DNA from 2 places in the Streptomyces sp. NPDC001549 genome. Region 1 is predicted to be linked to the other one. Evidence: riboswitches for the same ligand, from Rfam matches in the RefSeq annotation. Region 1 holds a riboswitch; the other holds the start of a gene.

Region 1 (6,204 bases):
TCTTGTGCAGGTTCAGGTGCGAGACGTCGCCGCCGAAGTGACCCGGCTTGGCCAGGCCCACCAGGGCGTTCAGGTTGGCACCGTCGACGTAGACCTGGCCGCCGGCCTCGTGCACCTGGGCGCAGATGTCGGCAACGTGCTCCTCGAACACACCGTGCGTCGAGGGGTACGTGATCATCAGCACGGCGAGCTCGTCGCGGTGCTGCTCGATCTTGGCGCGCAGGTCGGCCGCGTCCACCTCGCCGTCGTCGGCGGTCTTGACGACGACGACCTTCATGCCGGCCATCACGGCGCTGGCGGCGTTGGTGCCGTGCGCGGAGGACGGGATCAGGCAGACGGTGCGCTGCTCGTCGCCGTTCGCCCGGTGATAGGCGCGGACGGCCAGCAGGCCGGCGAGCTCACCCTGGGAGCCGGCGTTCGGCTGGATGGAGACCTTGTCGTAGCCGGTCACCTCGCAGAGACGTTCCTCCAGCTCGTTGATGAGCGTGAGGTAGCCCTCGGCCTGCTCCACCGGCGCGAAGGGGTGCAGCTGACCGAATTCGGGCCAGGTCACCGGCTCCATCTCGGTGGTCGCGTTGAGCTTCATGGTGCAGGAGCCCAGCGGGATCATGCCGCGGTCCAGCGCGTAGTCCTTGTCCGAGAGCTTGCGCAGGTAGCGCAGCATCGCGGTCTCGGAGCGGTGCTGGTGGAAGACCGGGTGCGTCAGGTACGCGTCCGAGCGCAGCAGGCTCTCGGGCAGCGTGTCGGCCGTGGTCGCGTCCAGCGCCGCAATGTCTGCGGTGACACCGAAGGCGGCCCAGACGGCCTCGATGTCGGCGCGCAGGGTGGTCTCGTCACAGGCGACGGAGACGAGGTCGGCGTCGACCTGGAACAGGTTGACCCCGCCCTCGCGGGCGGCGGCGGCGACCTCGGCGGCACGGCCCGGCACGCGGGCGGTGATCGTGTCGAAGTACGAGCCGTGCACGATCTCGACCCCGCCGGCCGTCAGACCGGCGGCGAGCAGGGTGGCGTAGCGGTGGGTACGGCTCGCGATCGTCCGCAGGCCGTCCGGGCCGTGGTAGACGGCGTACATGCCGGCCATGACGGCGAGCAGCACCTGCGCGGTACAGATGTTGCTGGTGGCCTTCTCACGGCGGATGTGCTGCTCACGGGTCTGCAGCGCGAGGCGGTAGGCCTTGTTGCCGTCCGCGTCCACGGAGACGCCGACGAGGCGGCCGGGCAGGGAGCGGGCGTGCTTGTCCTGGACGGCCATGTAACCGGCGTGCGGTCCGCCGAAGCCCATCGGGACGCCGAAGCGCTGGGTGGTGCCGACGGCGATGTCCGCGCCGAGCGCACCCGGGGAGGTGAGCAGGGTCAGCGCGAGCAGGTCCGCGGCGACGGCGACGACGGCGCCGAGCTCGTGCGCCTGGTCGATGACGGGCTTGATGTCCCGGACGGCACCGGAGGCACCCGGGTACTGGACCAGGACACCGTAGATGCCGCGCTCGGCGATCTCGGCCGGGATTCCGGCGGACAGGTCGGCGACGACGACCTCGATGCCGATCGGCTCGGCGCGGGTCTCGATGACGGCGATGGTCTGCGGCAGCGCGTCGGCGTCCACCAGGAAGAGGTTGCCCTTGGACTTGCCCACGCGGCGGGCCAGGGTCATGGCCTCGGCCGCCGCGGTGCCCTCGTCGAGCAGCGAGGCGCCCGAGGTCGGCAGCCCGGTCAGCTCGGCGACGACCGTCTGGAAGTTCAGGAGTGCTTCGAGGCGGCCCTGGGAGATCTCCGGCTGGTAGGGCGTGTACGCCGTGTACCAGGCCGGGTTCTCCATGACGTTGCGGAGGATCACCGGCGGCGTGAAGGTCCCGTAGTAGCCGAGACCGATCATCGGCGAGAGGACCTGGTTGCGGTCGGCGAGCGAGCGCAGCTCGGCCAGCACCTCGGCCTCGGTGCGCGCCTCGGGCAGGTCGAGCGCCTCGGCGGTCTTGATCACATCCGGGACCGCGGCAGCGGTCAGTTCGTCCAGGGAGCCGTAGCCCACCTGGGCGAGCATCTTCGCCTGCGCCTCGGCATCCGGGCCGATGTGGCGCTGTTCGAAGGGGATGCCTCGCTCCAGCTGGGAGAGCGGAATGCGGTTGGCGGTCATGTACGGAGGCCTCCTGGTCGTATGACCTGCGAGGGGCACCACGGCGCTGGCACCCGGACGGCCTCCCCCTCTGTCATCTGCACCTGAGAGTTTCACCGGAGTCACGGGGGTCTCCCGAGAGTTCCGGCTTTCACCGTCGGTGAGGAGGGGGACCGGCACTGCGCGCCCGGTACCCGCCCTGCTTTCCAGAGTGGCCTCGTCCGTGCGGTACGTATGCCTGAGAGATTCCGGGGAGGATTTGCTCCTTCGGCGCCTCCGTCTTGTTCACTCGGAGGACTCTCCCGCACAGGGTCGACAGCCGTTCACCAGGGTACCAGCGAGGATCTGGACCCTCCCCGAGTGGCCTCCGCTGCGGATATGCACTTCTGTAGTCATTACGGAGCAGTTGCGACCTTTTGGAGGGACCGTGCAGACCGACATCGATCCGCGCAGCCTGATCGGCCGCAAGGCGTTCGACCGCAATGGCACCAAGATCGGCACGATCGACGAGGTCTACCTCGACGATGCCACGGGCGTCCCGGAGTGGGCCGCGGTCCGGACGGGGCTCTTCAGCCGGGACGCCTTCGTCCCGCTGGAGCCGAGCGAGCTGGTGGGTGACACCCTGCGGGTGCCCTTCGAACGCGCCCTCATCAGGGACGCCCCGGACTTCGGTGTCGGGCGCCACCTCTCCCCCGAACAGGAGCTGCAGCTCTACCACCACTACGGACTGGACACGACCCTGCCGTCGGACTTCCACCGCGACTTCGGCCGCCTGGCGGGCGACGAGAGCTAGTCCGTCTCCTTCGGATCTTGCCGATCCGGGCCGTCCCCCACCAGCGGCAGCGGATCGGACGGCTCCAGCTCGGGGTCGTCCACCCGGAAGGTCCGCACCCGGCCGGGCTCCGATCCGGGCTGCTCGAACCGCACGGTCACCCGCCCGACCCCGCTGCCCTGCACCCATCCGGGCCCGTACACGGCATGCCGTACGTCGCTCCCGGCCGTCCAGCGCCGTTCGGGGGCCGGCTCCGGATCCCCGGGCGGCCCAGCGGCCTCCTGGGCACCCTCGGCCGCCGCCTCGGCGGCACCGGCCGCCACCGCTTCCCCTCCGGCCCCGTCCGTCCTGTCCATGCCGTCAGCCCCGTCCGAGCCGTCAGTCCCGCCCGCCCCGTCCGGCTCAGCGGCGAGCGACTGCGCGAACAGGTCCTCCTGTGTGTAGTCCGCCAGCCCGCTCACCCCCACTCCCAGCAGCCGCACCCCGCCCGTGGTGTCCACGCCCTCCAGCAGCCGCGCCGCCGCCTCCCGCACCACCGCCGGGTCGTCCGTGGGCCCCCGCAGGGTCTCGGACCGGGTCAGCGTGGAGAAGTCGTACCGCCTCACCTTGAGCACGATCGTGCGCCCCGAGTGCCCCGAGCCCCGCAGCCGCTGCACGCACCGGTCCGCGAGCCGCTGCACCTCGCCGCGGATCCGTACCCGATCGTGCAGGTCCACGTCGAAGGTGTCCTCGACCGACACCGACTTCGCGTCCCGCTCCGCGACCACCGGCCGGTCGTCCAGCCCGAGCGCCATCCGGTACAGCCCGGCACCGGCCGCGCGGCCGACCATCCGGACCAGCTCGTCCTCCCCGGCCTCCGCCAGCTCCCCCACGGTGGTGATCCCGGCCCGGCGCAGGTGCTCGCCCGTGGCCGGCCCCACCCCGGGCAGCGTCCGTACCGACATCGGCGCGAGCAGCTCGCGCTCGGTCCCCGGCTCGATCAGCAGCAGTCCGGCCGGCTTGGCCTCCTCGGAGGCCACCTTGGCCAGCATCTTCGACCCGGCCAGCCCCACCGACCCGCTGAGCCCCGTGGCGGCCCGGATGTCGGCCCGCAGCCGCTCCCCCGTCTCCCGCGCGCTGCGCGAGTCGAAGGCCACCCCGCCCGCCTCCAGGTCCACGAAGGCCTCGTCCAGGCTCAGGGGCTCCACCAGGGGCGACAGTTCCCGCAGCATGGCCATCACCACGTCGCTGACCTGCCGGTAGAGGCTGAAGCGGGGGATCAGGTACGCGCCGTTCGGGCAGAGCCGCCGCGCCTGCCCCATCGGCATCGCGGAGTGCACCCCGAACCGCCTGGCCTCGTACGAGGCCGTGGCGACGACCCCGCGCGGCCCGAGGCCGCCGACGATGACGGCCTTGCCCCGCAGACTCGGCTTCGACGCCTGCTCCACGGAGGCGTAGAAGGCGTCCATGTCCAGGTGCAGGATGGTCGGCGCGGCTCTCACAGCCCGATGCTGCCCTACGCCACTGACAATGCCCCGGCCCGGGTCAGACGGCCCGGTTGCGGCGGGCGGCCAGCTCGTCCGTCGGGTTGTGCCGCACCAGGGTCTCGCCGGTGTCCACGCGCTCCCCGTGCAGCTGCGACAGCGCGCTCTCGACGTCGCGCCACACCACGCCCACGGCGATGCCGAAAACGCCCTGCCCGCCCTGGAGCAGGCTCACGACCTGGTCCGGGGAGGTGCACTCGTACACGGTGGCGCCGTCGCTCATCAGAGTCATCCGTTCGAGGTCCGAGAACCCGCGGTCCTGCAGGTGCTGGACCGCCGTGCGGATGTTCTGCAGCGCCACCCCGGTGTCGAGGAAGCGCTTGACGATCTTGAGGACCACGACGTCGCGGAAGCTGTAGAGCCGCTGCGTCCCGGCCCCGTAGGCGGCCCGCACGCTGGGCTCCACCAGCCCGGTCCGGGCCCAGTAGTCGAGCTGCCGGTAGGTGATGCCGGCCGCGGCGCAGGCCGTCGGCCCGCGGTATCCGATCTGCTCGGGCTCCGGGTCTGCGCCCACCGGTCCGACCGGCGTCGACTCCGGCTGACGGCGCGCGGACCCGACCGCACCGCCGCGCAGCGGGTACGGCCCAGCCTCACTCCGTGCGGGGGTGCCCCCGGTCGTACCGTCGCCCGTGATCCTCACGCCGACCCTCCGTCCTTGACCTGCCCACCTTGAAGGTAGGCAGTCACCAGGGGTGCGTCAACGATCGCCACACTCGGCACGCCGAGTGATAATCACCCTGAGAGTGGTTTCCCGTATCCCTTTACGGGGAAAGGCTAATCGAATGGCCTGAAGATCCCCGAGGACGACGCGGCCGACACCTCACTGCGGGCCGGTGCCGAAGTCCTCCGGTGAGATCTGGTCGAGGAACTCGCGGAACTTCTCCACCTCGTCCTCCTGCTCGTCCGGAATGGCGATTCCGGCGTCGTCCAGCACGCCGTCACTGCCGTAGATCGGCGTCCCCGTCCGCAGGGCGAGGGCTATGGCGTCGGAAGGACGCGCACTCACCTCGACCCCGCTGGCGAAGACGAGCTCCGCGTAGAAGACGCCCTCCCGCAGATCCGTGATCCGGACCTCGGTGAGCTCCTCGCCGATCGCCTCCAGCACGTCCTTGAACAGGTCGTGCGTCAGCGGTCGGGCAGGGGCCATCCCCTGCTGCGCGAAGGCAATGGCGGTCGCCTCCCCTGGACCGATCCAGATGGGGAGGTACCGGTCGCCTCCCACTTCACGCAGGAGCACGATCGGTTGGTTGGAGGGCATTTCCACCCGGACACCCACAACGTCGAGCTCGTTCACACAGCAACCCTAGGACCTGCTCGGCAGGTTTGGGTAGTCGGGCCCCCCACCTCAGGGCAGCCGGACCCCGAGAGCGGTCTGTACGAGCGCCTCGTGGAGCCGTACGGAAAGCCCCGCGAGCTCCTTCAGGGTGGCCTCCGCATGAGTCCTGGTCTGTGGATTGCGATGCCTGCGCAGCGGTGCCACGACCTGCTCCACCAGCCCCGCCTCGCGGTCCGCTGCGGCCTTCATCGCACGCAGGTGCCGCGGCTCCAGCCCGAACCGGCCCAGGTCGGCCACCAGCCGGGCCACCGTGACCGCCCCGGCGTCGAATCCGCCGTCCGTGCCCTCGGCCAGCAGCCCGTACGACTCCCACTCGACCAGCTGTACCTCGTCCACCCCGGCGGCCGCGAGCAGCTCGGCCCGGCCCACCCGGGCCACGGTGGGCCGCTCCCGCCCCACTTCGCCGTAGACGGCCGCCGGTCCGGCGGGATCGGCGGAGTCCCCGTGCGCGGTGGGCCCCGGGATG
Region 2 (6,204 bases), on a different contig from region 1:
GAACACCGAGACCACGGTCGATCCGAAGGCGACCAGCAGGGAGACCCAGGAGCCTTCCAGGATGCGGGTGGCGATGTCGCGGCCGAACTTCGGCTCCACGCCCAGCGGGTGCTCCCAGCTGATGCCGCCGAAGGAGCCCACGGGGGTGGCCAGGGAGGGGTCGATGAGGTCCTGGTGCAGGGCGTCCGGGTCCAGCCCGAAGATCCACTGGATCGGCTGCGAGAGCATGGCCAGGACCACCAGCAGCAGCACGACCATGCCGCCGGCCATCGCCACCTTGTCGCGCTTGAGCCTGGTCCACGCGATACGCCCGAGCGAACGTCCCTCGATCGCCTTGCGCGGAACCTCGGAGGTGGCCACGGCTGCGGGCTCGGCCGCGCTGGTGTCCTGCAGTGGTGCCGTCATCGTGGTGGGACCCCTCTCGGCCGACATCGGTCGGCCCATGCCCGCCGCTGTGGCGGCTTGGTTCAATCGGCGTCGCTGGTGGTGCGATTGGCACGAAATGTGCCGGAAGTGCACGTGAAGGGCTGGTGTTTGCGAGATGGACCGGCCTTCGGTGGGGTGGAGTCTTCAACGCCCTCTCGAGCGGCCGCCAGACCCCCCGGGGATGTGATGCGCAACCGTGATCTACGCCTACACCTTCCGTTATCCGAACCCCGGGATCTGTTGAGCGGTGAAACACCGCCCGTTCTGCACGGAACGGACATCCGGCTCAACTGCCCTTTCAGGCATGGATCCTGGGCGGATTCACTGGATATGCCGAAGGCCGCACCGATGGGTTCGGTGCGGCCTTCAAGAAGGATGTCTCGGTATACGGATATCGCGTCAGTACGCCGGCGCCTGGCCCTCACGGTCGTAGAAGGGCCGGGTCTGCGCGCGCAGCCACATGGCGACGGGGTCGTGCTCGTCCCCGAGTGCGACCGTGCACACCGGGACGCCCTCGGGGACCACCCCGACCGACTGCCGCATCATCTCCCGTACGGATTCCAGCGCGGGCGCGGAGGCGTCGTACAGGTCGAGGCCGACCGCGAGGTACGGGGAGCCGAGCGCGGGCTGCACCCACGCGCGGCGCAGCGACCGCACGGCCGGGGTGCGGTGCGCGTGCTGGGTCAGCAGCCCGTAGAACTGCGGGAGCTCGATCGCGGGCTCGGAGAGGCGCAGCGGGCCGGCCGGCATCCGGTCCAGGCCGGTGGCGATCCGGCGCAGGTCGGCCCAGGGCACGCCGAGGCCACCGCCCTGGGCGTGCGGGTTGAGCCACAGGCCCCAGCGGTCCGGGTACAGCGCGCGGGCGATGTCCCGCCCGGTGACCACCTCGTAGCCCCGGTTCCAGCCGCTGGCGGCCAGCTCCTGGGGGGAGGTGACGCAGGGCGCGTAACCGAGGCTCTCGACCTCCATACCGCCGTACTGGGCGTCCGGGGAACCCGGCTGCCCCTGCCAGAGCAACATCCACAGCCGGCCCTCGGAGAGGGCGTGCAGGAGTGACTCGTAACTCTCGTAGCGCCCGGGAGTCACCTGGCGCATCATGTGCTCGACCTGCCCGGCCGCGGCCGTGCCTGACGCACTCACCCGGAACCCCTCTTCGTCCGCCCGTCGCTCCACGCATGTCCTCCGAACCGGCAGTCGCGCGTGCGGCCAGGAGATGTAACCAGCTTAAGCGGCCCTACGGCAGGTAGAAGGGGCGTACGCGCTCACGAATCCAGTCCGTGACCGGGTCCTGGACGGCGTCCAGCAGGATCAACTGCACCGGCCACGGCGGCGGGACACGGGTCAGGGCCCGTCCGAGGGCCTCCATGGGCGCGCCCTGCATCTCGGGTTCCCATCCCACCAGGCGGACACCGATGAACAGCTGGGGCTCCCCGCCCTCGACGCTGGCGAGGCAGCGGTGCGCGGCGGCGACCACCCCGGTGGCCCGGAACTCCTCGGTGGCGGCGGCCAGGAAATCCACCGGATCCTCCTGCCAGTCGGGCTCGAAGAGCCGGACCCGGCCGCCGGTGGCCGGGCCGTCGAGCGGGCTCCGGCCGCTGCGGCAGAGCTCCGCGACGGCGGGCGGCGGGAGCGGTACGCCGACGGCGCCCTCGGGATTGAGGGCGATGCCGAGCTGCGGGGGCAGGCCGCGGGCGAACTCGACGGCGGGAGCCACCGCGAAGTCCATGCCGGGGCCGGCGCAGGCCAGGAACTGGGCCTCGGAGCTGTAGACGGGGACGTACGCCGCCCCGCCGATGTCCATGGTGGGCAGGTCGAGGCCGGCCGCCGTATGGGTGCCCCCGCCCGGCAGGGGCACCCATACCTGGCTGCGCCCGAGGACCTCCAGGATCCGCCCCCCGGCGTCCGGCTGCCCGAGCGCCGCCCCGAGCACCTGCTCCAGCTCATTCCCCGGCCAGCCGCTGCCCTGCATCTACCCCTGCCTCTGTCTTATTGCCGCGCGTGTCGCCCCGCAGGGTACCGGCCCCGTGTGCCGCACCGTTGCCGGGGGCCGATCCCCGGACGGGTCCGGACGGGTCCCGTCGGGTCCGGGCGGAGCCCGGCCGTGGCACGGCAGCCGGCTTCAGGCGGTGAAGGCTATGCGGGTCACCGTCGCGGCGGAGGCCCGGTCCAGCAGGGTCGCCGAGGCGCAGCCCGCGGGCGGCCGGCCCGCTTCGGCCTCGCGGAGCAGCCGGGTCACCGCGCCGCGGTGGCGGGCGAAGGCGTAGGCGGAGACCCGGCGGCCGCGCGAGGCCTGACCGGAGAGTGCCTCCTCGGGGCTGCTGTCCAGCAGGAGCAGGTGCAGCGCCCGGCCCCGGCGGCGCGCGGCGGCCGCGAGCAGGCCGCGTACCCAGGCCTGCGTACCGCAGTCGTGGACGACCACGGAGGCGCCGGAGCGCAGGATCCGCCACAGCCCCCAGTAGTGCGCGGCGCGCACCAGCGGCCGGTAGACGGCGTACGGCAGCGCCGCGGGCATGCGGCGCTCCCAGCGCTCACGGGTGTCCTGGGAGTCCACGGCCCCGCCCTCGGCGGCCGCCTGCTTGATCAGCGTGCTCTTGCCGCCGCCGGGCAGACCGGACACCACGACGATGTCCCCGTCCGCGAAGCCGAGCCGGAGCGGGGCGCGCACGGCCGGTCCGCGCAGGTCGCGTACGAGGGCGAGGCCGGTGTCGGCCGCCCTCCCGCGCCCGCGCGCGCCGCGCTGCGCGGGCACCGCCTCCACGGTTCCCGTCGTCGTCACCACTCCGAATCTCCGCACAGTGTTCGCCTCCCCCGAATCGGGTCACCAGGACCCTTGCCCACTGAGTGTAAAGAGACGGTAATCCGGCGGCCCCGGTTCCGGTCAGGCCCTTCGGAGGGCCGTACGAACTTTCGGACCCCGCCGCCCGATCTCGGGCATGGCGTGCAATGATGTGCGCCATCTGGACCAACTGCATACCGGCCGCTTGAATCCGCGCGGGAGAGTCCCGGCACGCCGCAAGGCCGTGCGCGGGCGCCGAAGGAGCAAGAACCTCCCTTGAATCTCTCAGGCCCCGTACCGCGTGGATGAGGCAGATCTGAAAAGCGAGCTGCTGCGCAGCTCCACCCAAGGTGCAAGTCGATGAGAAGAACCGGCGATCGGACGATCGGCGGAACTCTCGGCGAACCTCTCAGGTTCCGATGACAGATGGGGAGGAACGTCCTCGTCATGTCATGTCGATGCCCTGGGACCCGGGAGCCACACCCATGAGCACTGCCCCCCGCCTGACCGCCCTCGATGCGCTGCACCGCTCGCTCGGTGCGACCATGACCGATTTCGCGGGCTGGGACATGCCGCTGCGGTACGCCAGCGAGCGCGACGAGCACAACGCCGTACGCACCAAGGCCGGTCTCTTCGACCTGTCCCACATGGGCGAGATCACGCTGACCGGCCCGGAGGCCGTCAAGGCCCTCGACCACGCGCTGGTCGGCAACATCTCCACCGTCGGTGTCGGCCGCGCCCGCTACACGCACATCTGTCAGGAGGACGGCGGGATCGTCGACGACCTGATCGTCTACCGCCTCGGCGAGACCGAGTACATGGTCGTCGCCAACGCCTCCAACGCCCAGGTCGTCCTGGACGCCCTGACCGAGCGCGCCGCCGGCTTCGACACCGAGGTCCGCGACGACCGCGACGCGTACGCGCTGCTCGCCGTCCAGGGCCCGGAGTCCCCCGGCATCCTGGCGTCCCTGACCGACGCCGACCTGGACGGCCTGAAGTACTACGCCGGCCTGCCGGGCACCGTCGCGGGCGTGCCCGCGCTGATCGCGCGCACCGGCTACACGGGCGAGGACGGCTTCGAGCTGTTCGTCGCCCCCGAGCACGCCGTGGAGCTGTGGCAGGCGCTGACCAAGGCGGGCGAGGGCGTCGGCCTGGTCCCGGCCGGCCTGTCCTGCCGCGACACCCTGCGCCTGGAAGCGGGCATGCCGCTGTACGGGCACGAGCTGACCACCTCCCTCACCCCGTTCGACGCGGGCCTGGGCCGGGTCGTGAAGTTCGAGAAGGAGGGCGACTTCGTCGGCCGCGCCGCGCTGGAGGCCGCCGCCGAGCGCGCCGCCACGAACCCGCCGCGCAAGCTGGTCGGTCTGATCGCCGAGGGCCGCCGCGTCCCGCGCGCCGGGTTCCCGGTCGTCGCCGGCGGTCAGGTCATCGGAGAGGTCACCTCCGGCGCCCCGTCCCCGACGCTGGGCAAGCCGATCGCGATGGCGTACGTGGACGCGGCGCACGCCGCGCCCGGCACGTCCGGCGTCGGCGTCGACATTCGCGGTACGCATGAGCCGTACGAGGTCGTGGCGCTGCCGTTCTACAAGCGGCAGAAGTAGCCCCACGCACCACGTCCGCCGTCCGGGAATCCGTACGGCGCCGTCTCAGTACCCAAGACCGCAGTTCGTATCCACTCCCCCGCATCCAGGAGAATCAGGTCATGAGCAACCCCCAGCAGCTGCGTTACAGCAAGGAGCACGAGTGGCTGTCGACCGCCGAGGACGGCGTCGCGACGGTCGGCATCACGGAGTTCGCGGCCAACGCGCTCGGTGACGTGGTCTACGCCCAGCTCCCCGCGGTCGGCGACACGGTGACCGCGGGCGAGACCTGTGGCGAGCTTGAGTCGACCAAGTCGGTCAGCGACCTGTACTCCCCCGTCACCGGCGAGGTCGTCGAGTTCAACCAGGACGTCGTGGACGACCCGGCGCTCGTCAACACCGCCCCGTTCGAGGGTGGCTGGCTGTTCAAGGTGCGCACCGCGGAGGAGCCGGCCGACCTGCTCTCCGCCGAGGAGTACGCCGCGCTCACCCACTCCGACAACTGACACCCCAGGGGATCCTGATGTCTGTTCTCAACACCCCTCTGCACGAGCTCGACCCGGACGTCGCCGCCGCCGTCGACGCCGAGCTCGCGCGCCAGCAGTCCACCCTGGAAATGATCGCGTCGGAGAACTTCGCTCCGGTCGCCGTCATGGAGGCCCAGGGCTCGGTCCTGACCAACAAGTACGCCGAGGGCTACCCGGGCCGCCGCTACTACGGTGGCTGCGAGCACGTCGACGTCGTCGAGCAGATCGCGATCGACCGCGTCAAGGCGCTGTTCGGCGCCGAGGCCGCGAACGTCCAGCCGCACTCCGGTGCGCAGGCCAACGCCGCCGCGATGTTCGCGCTGCTGAAGCCGGGCGACACGATCATGGGCCTCAGCCTGGCCCACGGTGGTCACCTGACCCACGGCATGAAGATCAACTTCTCCGGCAAGCTCTACAACGTGGTCCCGTACCACGTCGACGAGACCGGCGAGGTGGACATGGCCGAGGTCGAGCGCCTCGCCAAGGAGTCCAAGCCGCAGCTGATCGTCGCCGGCTGGTCCGCCTACCCGCGCCAGCTGGACTTCGCCGCCTTCCGCCGCATCGCGGACGAGGTCGGCGCGTACCTGATGGTCGACATGGCGCACTTCGCCGGCCTGGTCGCCGCCGGTCTGCACCCGAACCCGGTGCCGCACGCCCACGTCGTCACCACCACCACGCACAAGACCCTCGGCGGTCCGCGCGGCGGTGTCATCCTGTCGACGCAGGAGCTGGCCAAGAAGATCAACTCCGCGGTCTTCCCGGGTCAGCAGGGCGGCCCGCTGGAGCACGTGATCGCGGCCAAGGCGGTCTCCTTCAAGGTCGCGGCCTCGCCCGAGTTCAAGGAGCGCCAGGAGCGCACCCTGGAGGGTGCGAAGATCCTCGCCGCCCGCCTGGT

The links. A riboswitch is a leader RNA that binds a small molecule or an ion and turns the genes downstream of it on or off. The one in region 1 is predicted to bind glycine.
Region 2: another riboswitch for glycine. It lies ahead of gcvT (glycine cleavage system aminomethyltransferase GcvT); the one in region 1 lies ahead of gcvP (aminomethyl-transferring glycine dehydrogenase).

The regions. Positions count from the first base shown of each region.
Region 1 is NZ_JBIAVJ010000022.1:7,076-13,279, reverse strand. Features, by position in the region: gene gcvP (aminomethyl-transferring glycine dehydrogenase) at 1-2,128, opposite strand, end outside; glycine riboswitch at 2,324-2,422, opposite strand; gene ACFY04_RS30045 (PRC-barrel domain-containing protein) at 2,535-2,900, shown strand; gene ACFY04_RS30040 (DNA polymerase IV) at 2,897-4,360, opposite strand; gene ACFY04_RS30035 (MerR family transcriptional regulator) at 4,404-5,042, opposite strand; gene ACFY04_RS30030 (bifunctional nuclease family protein) at 5,223-5,696, opposite strand; gene ACFY04_RS30025 (MerR family transcriptional regulator) at 5,748-6,204, opposite strand, start outside.
Region 2 is NZ_JBIAVJ010000014.1:63,985-70,188, forward strand. Features, by position in the region: gene ACFY04_RS22855 (ABC transporter permease) at 1-405, opposite strand, end outside; gene ACFY04_RS22860 (enhanced serine sensitivity protein SseB C-terminal domain-containing protein) at 826-1,566, opposite strand; gene ACFY04_RS22865 (enhanced serine sensitivity protein SseB) at 1,661-2,395, opposite strand; gene ACFY04_RS22870 (AAA family ATPase) at 2,546-3,202, opposite strand; glycine riboswitch at 3,409-3,512, shown strand; gene gcvT (glycine cleavage system aminomethyltransferase GcvT) at 3,688-4,803, shown strand; gene gcvH (glycine cleavage system protein GcvH) at 4,905-5,288, shown strand; gene glyA (serine hydroxymethyltransferase) at 5,306-6,204, shown strand, end outside.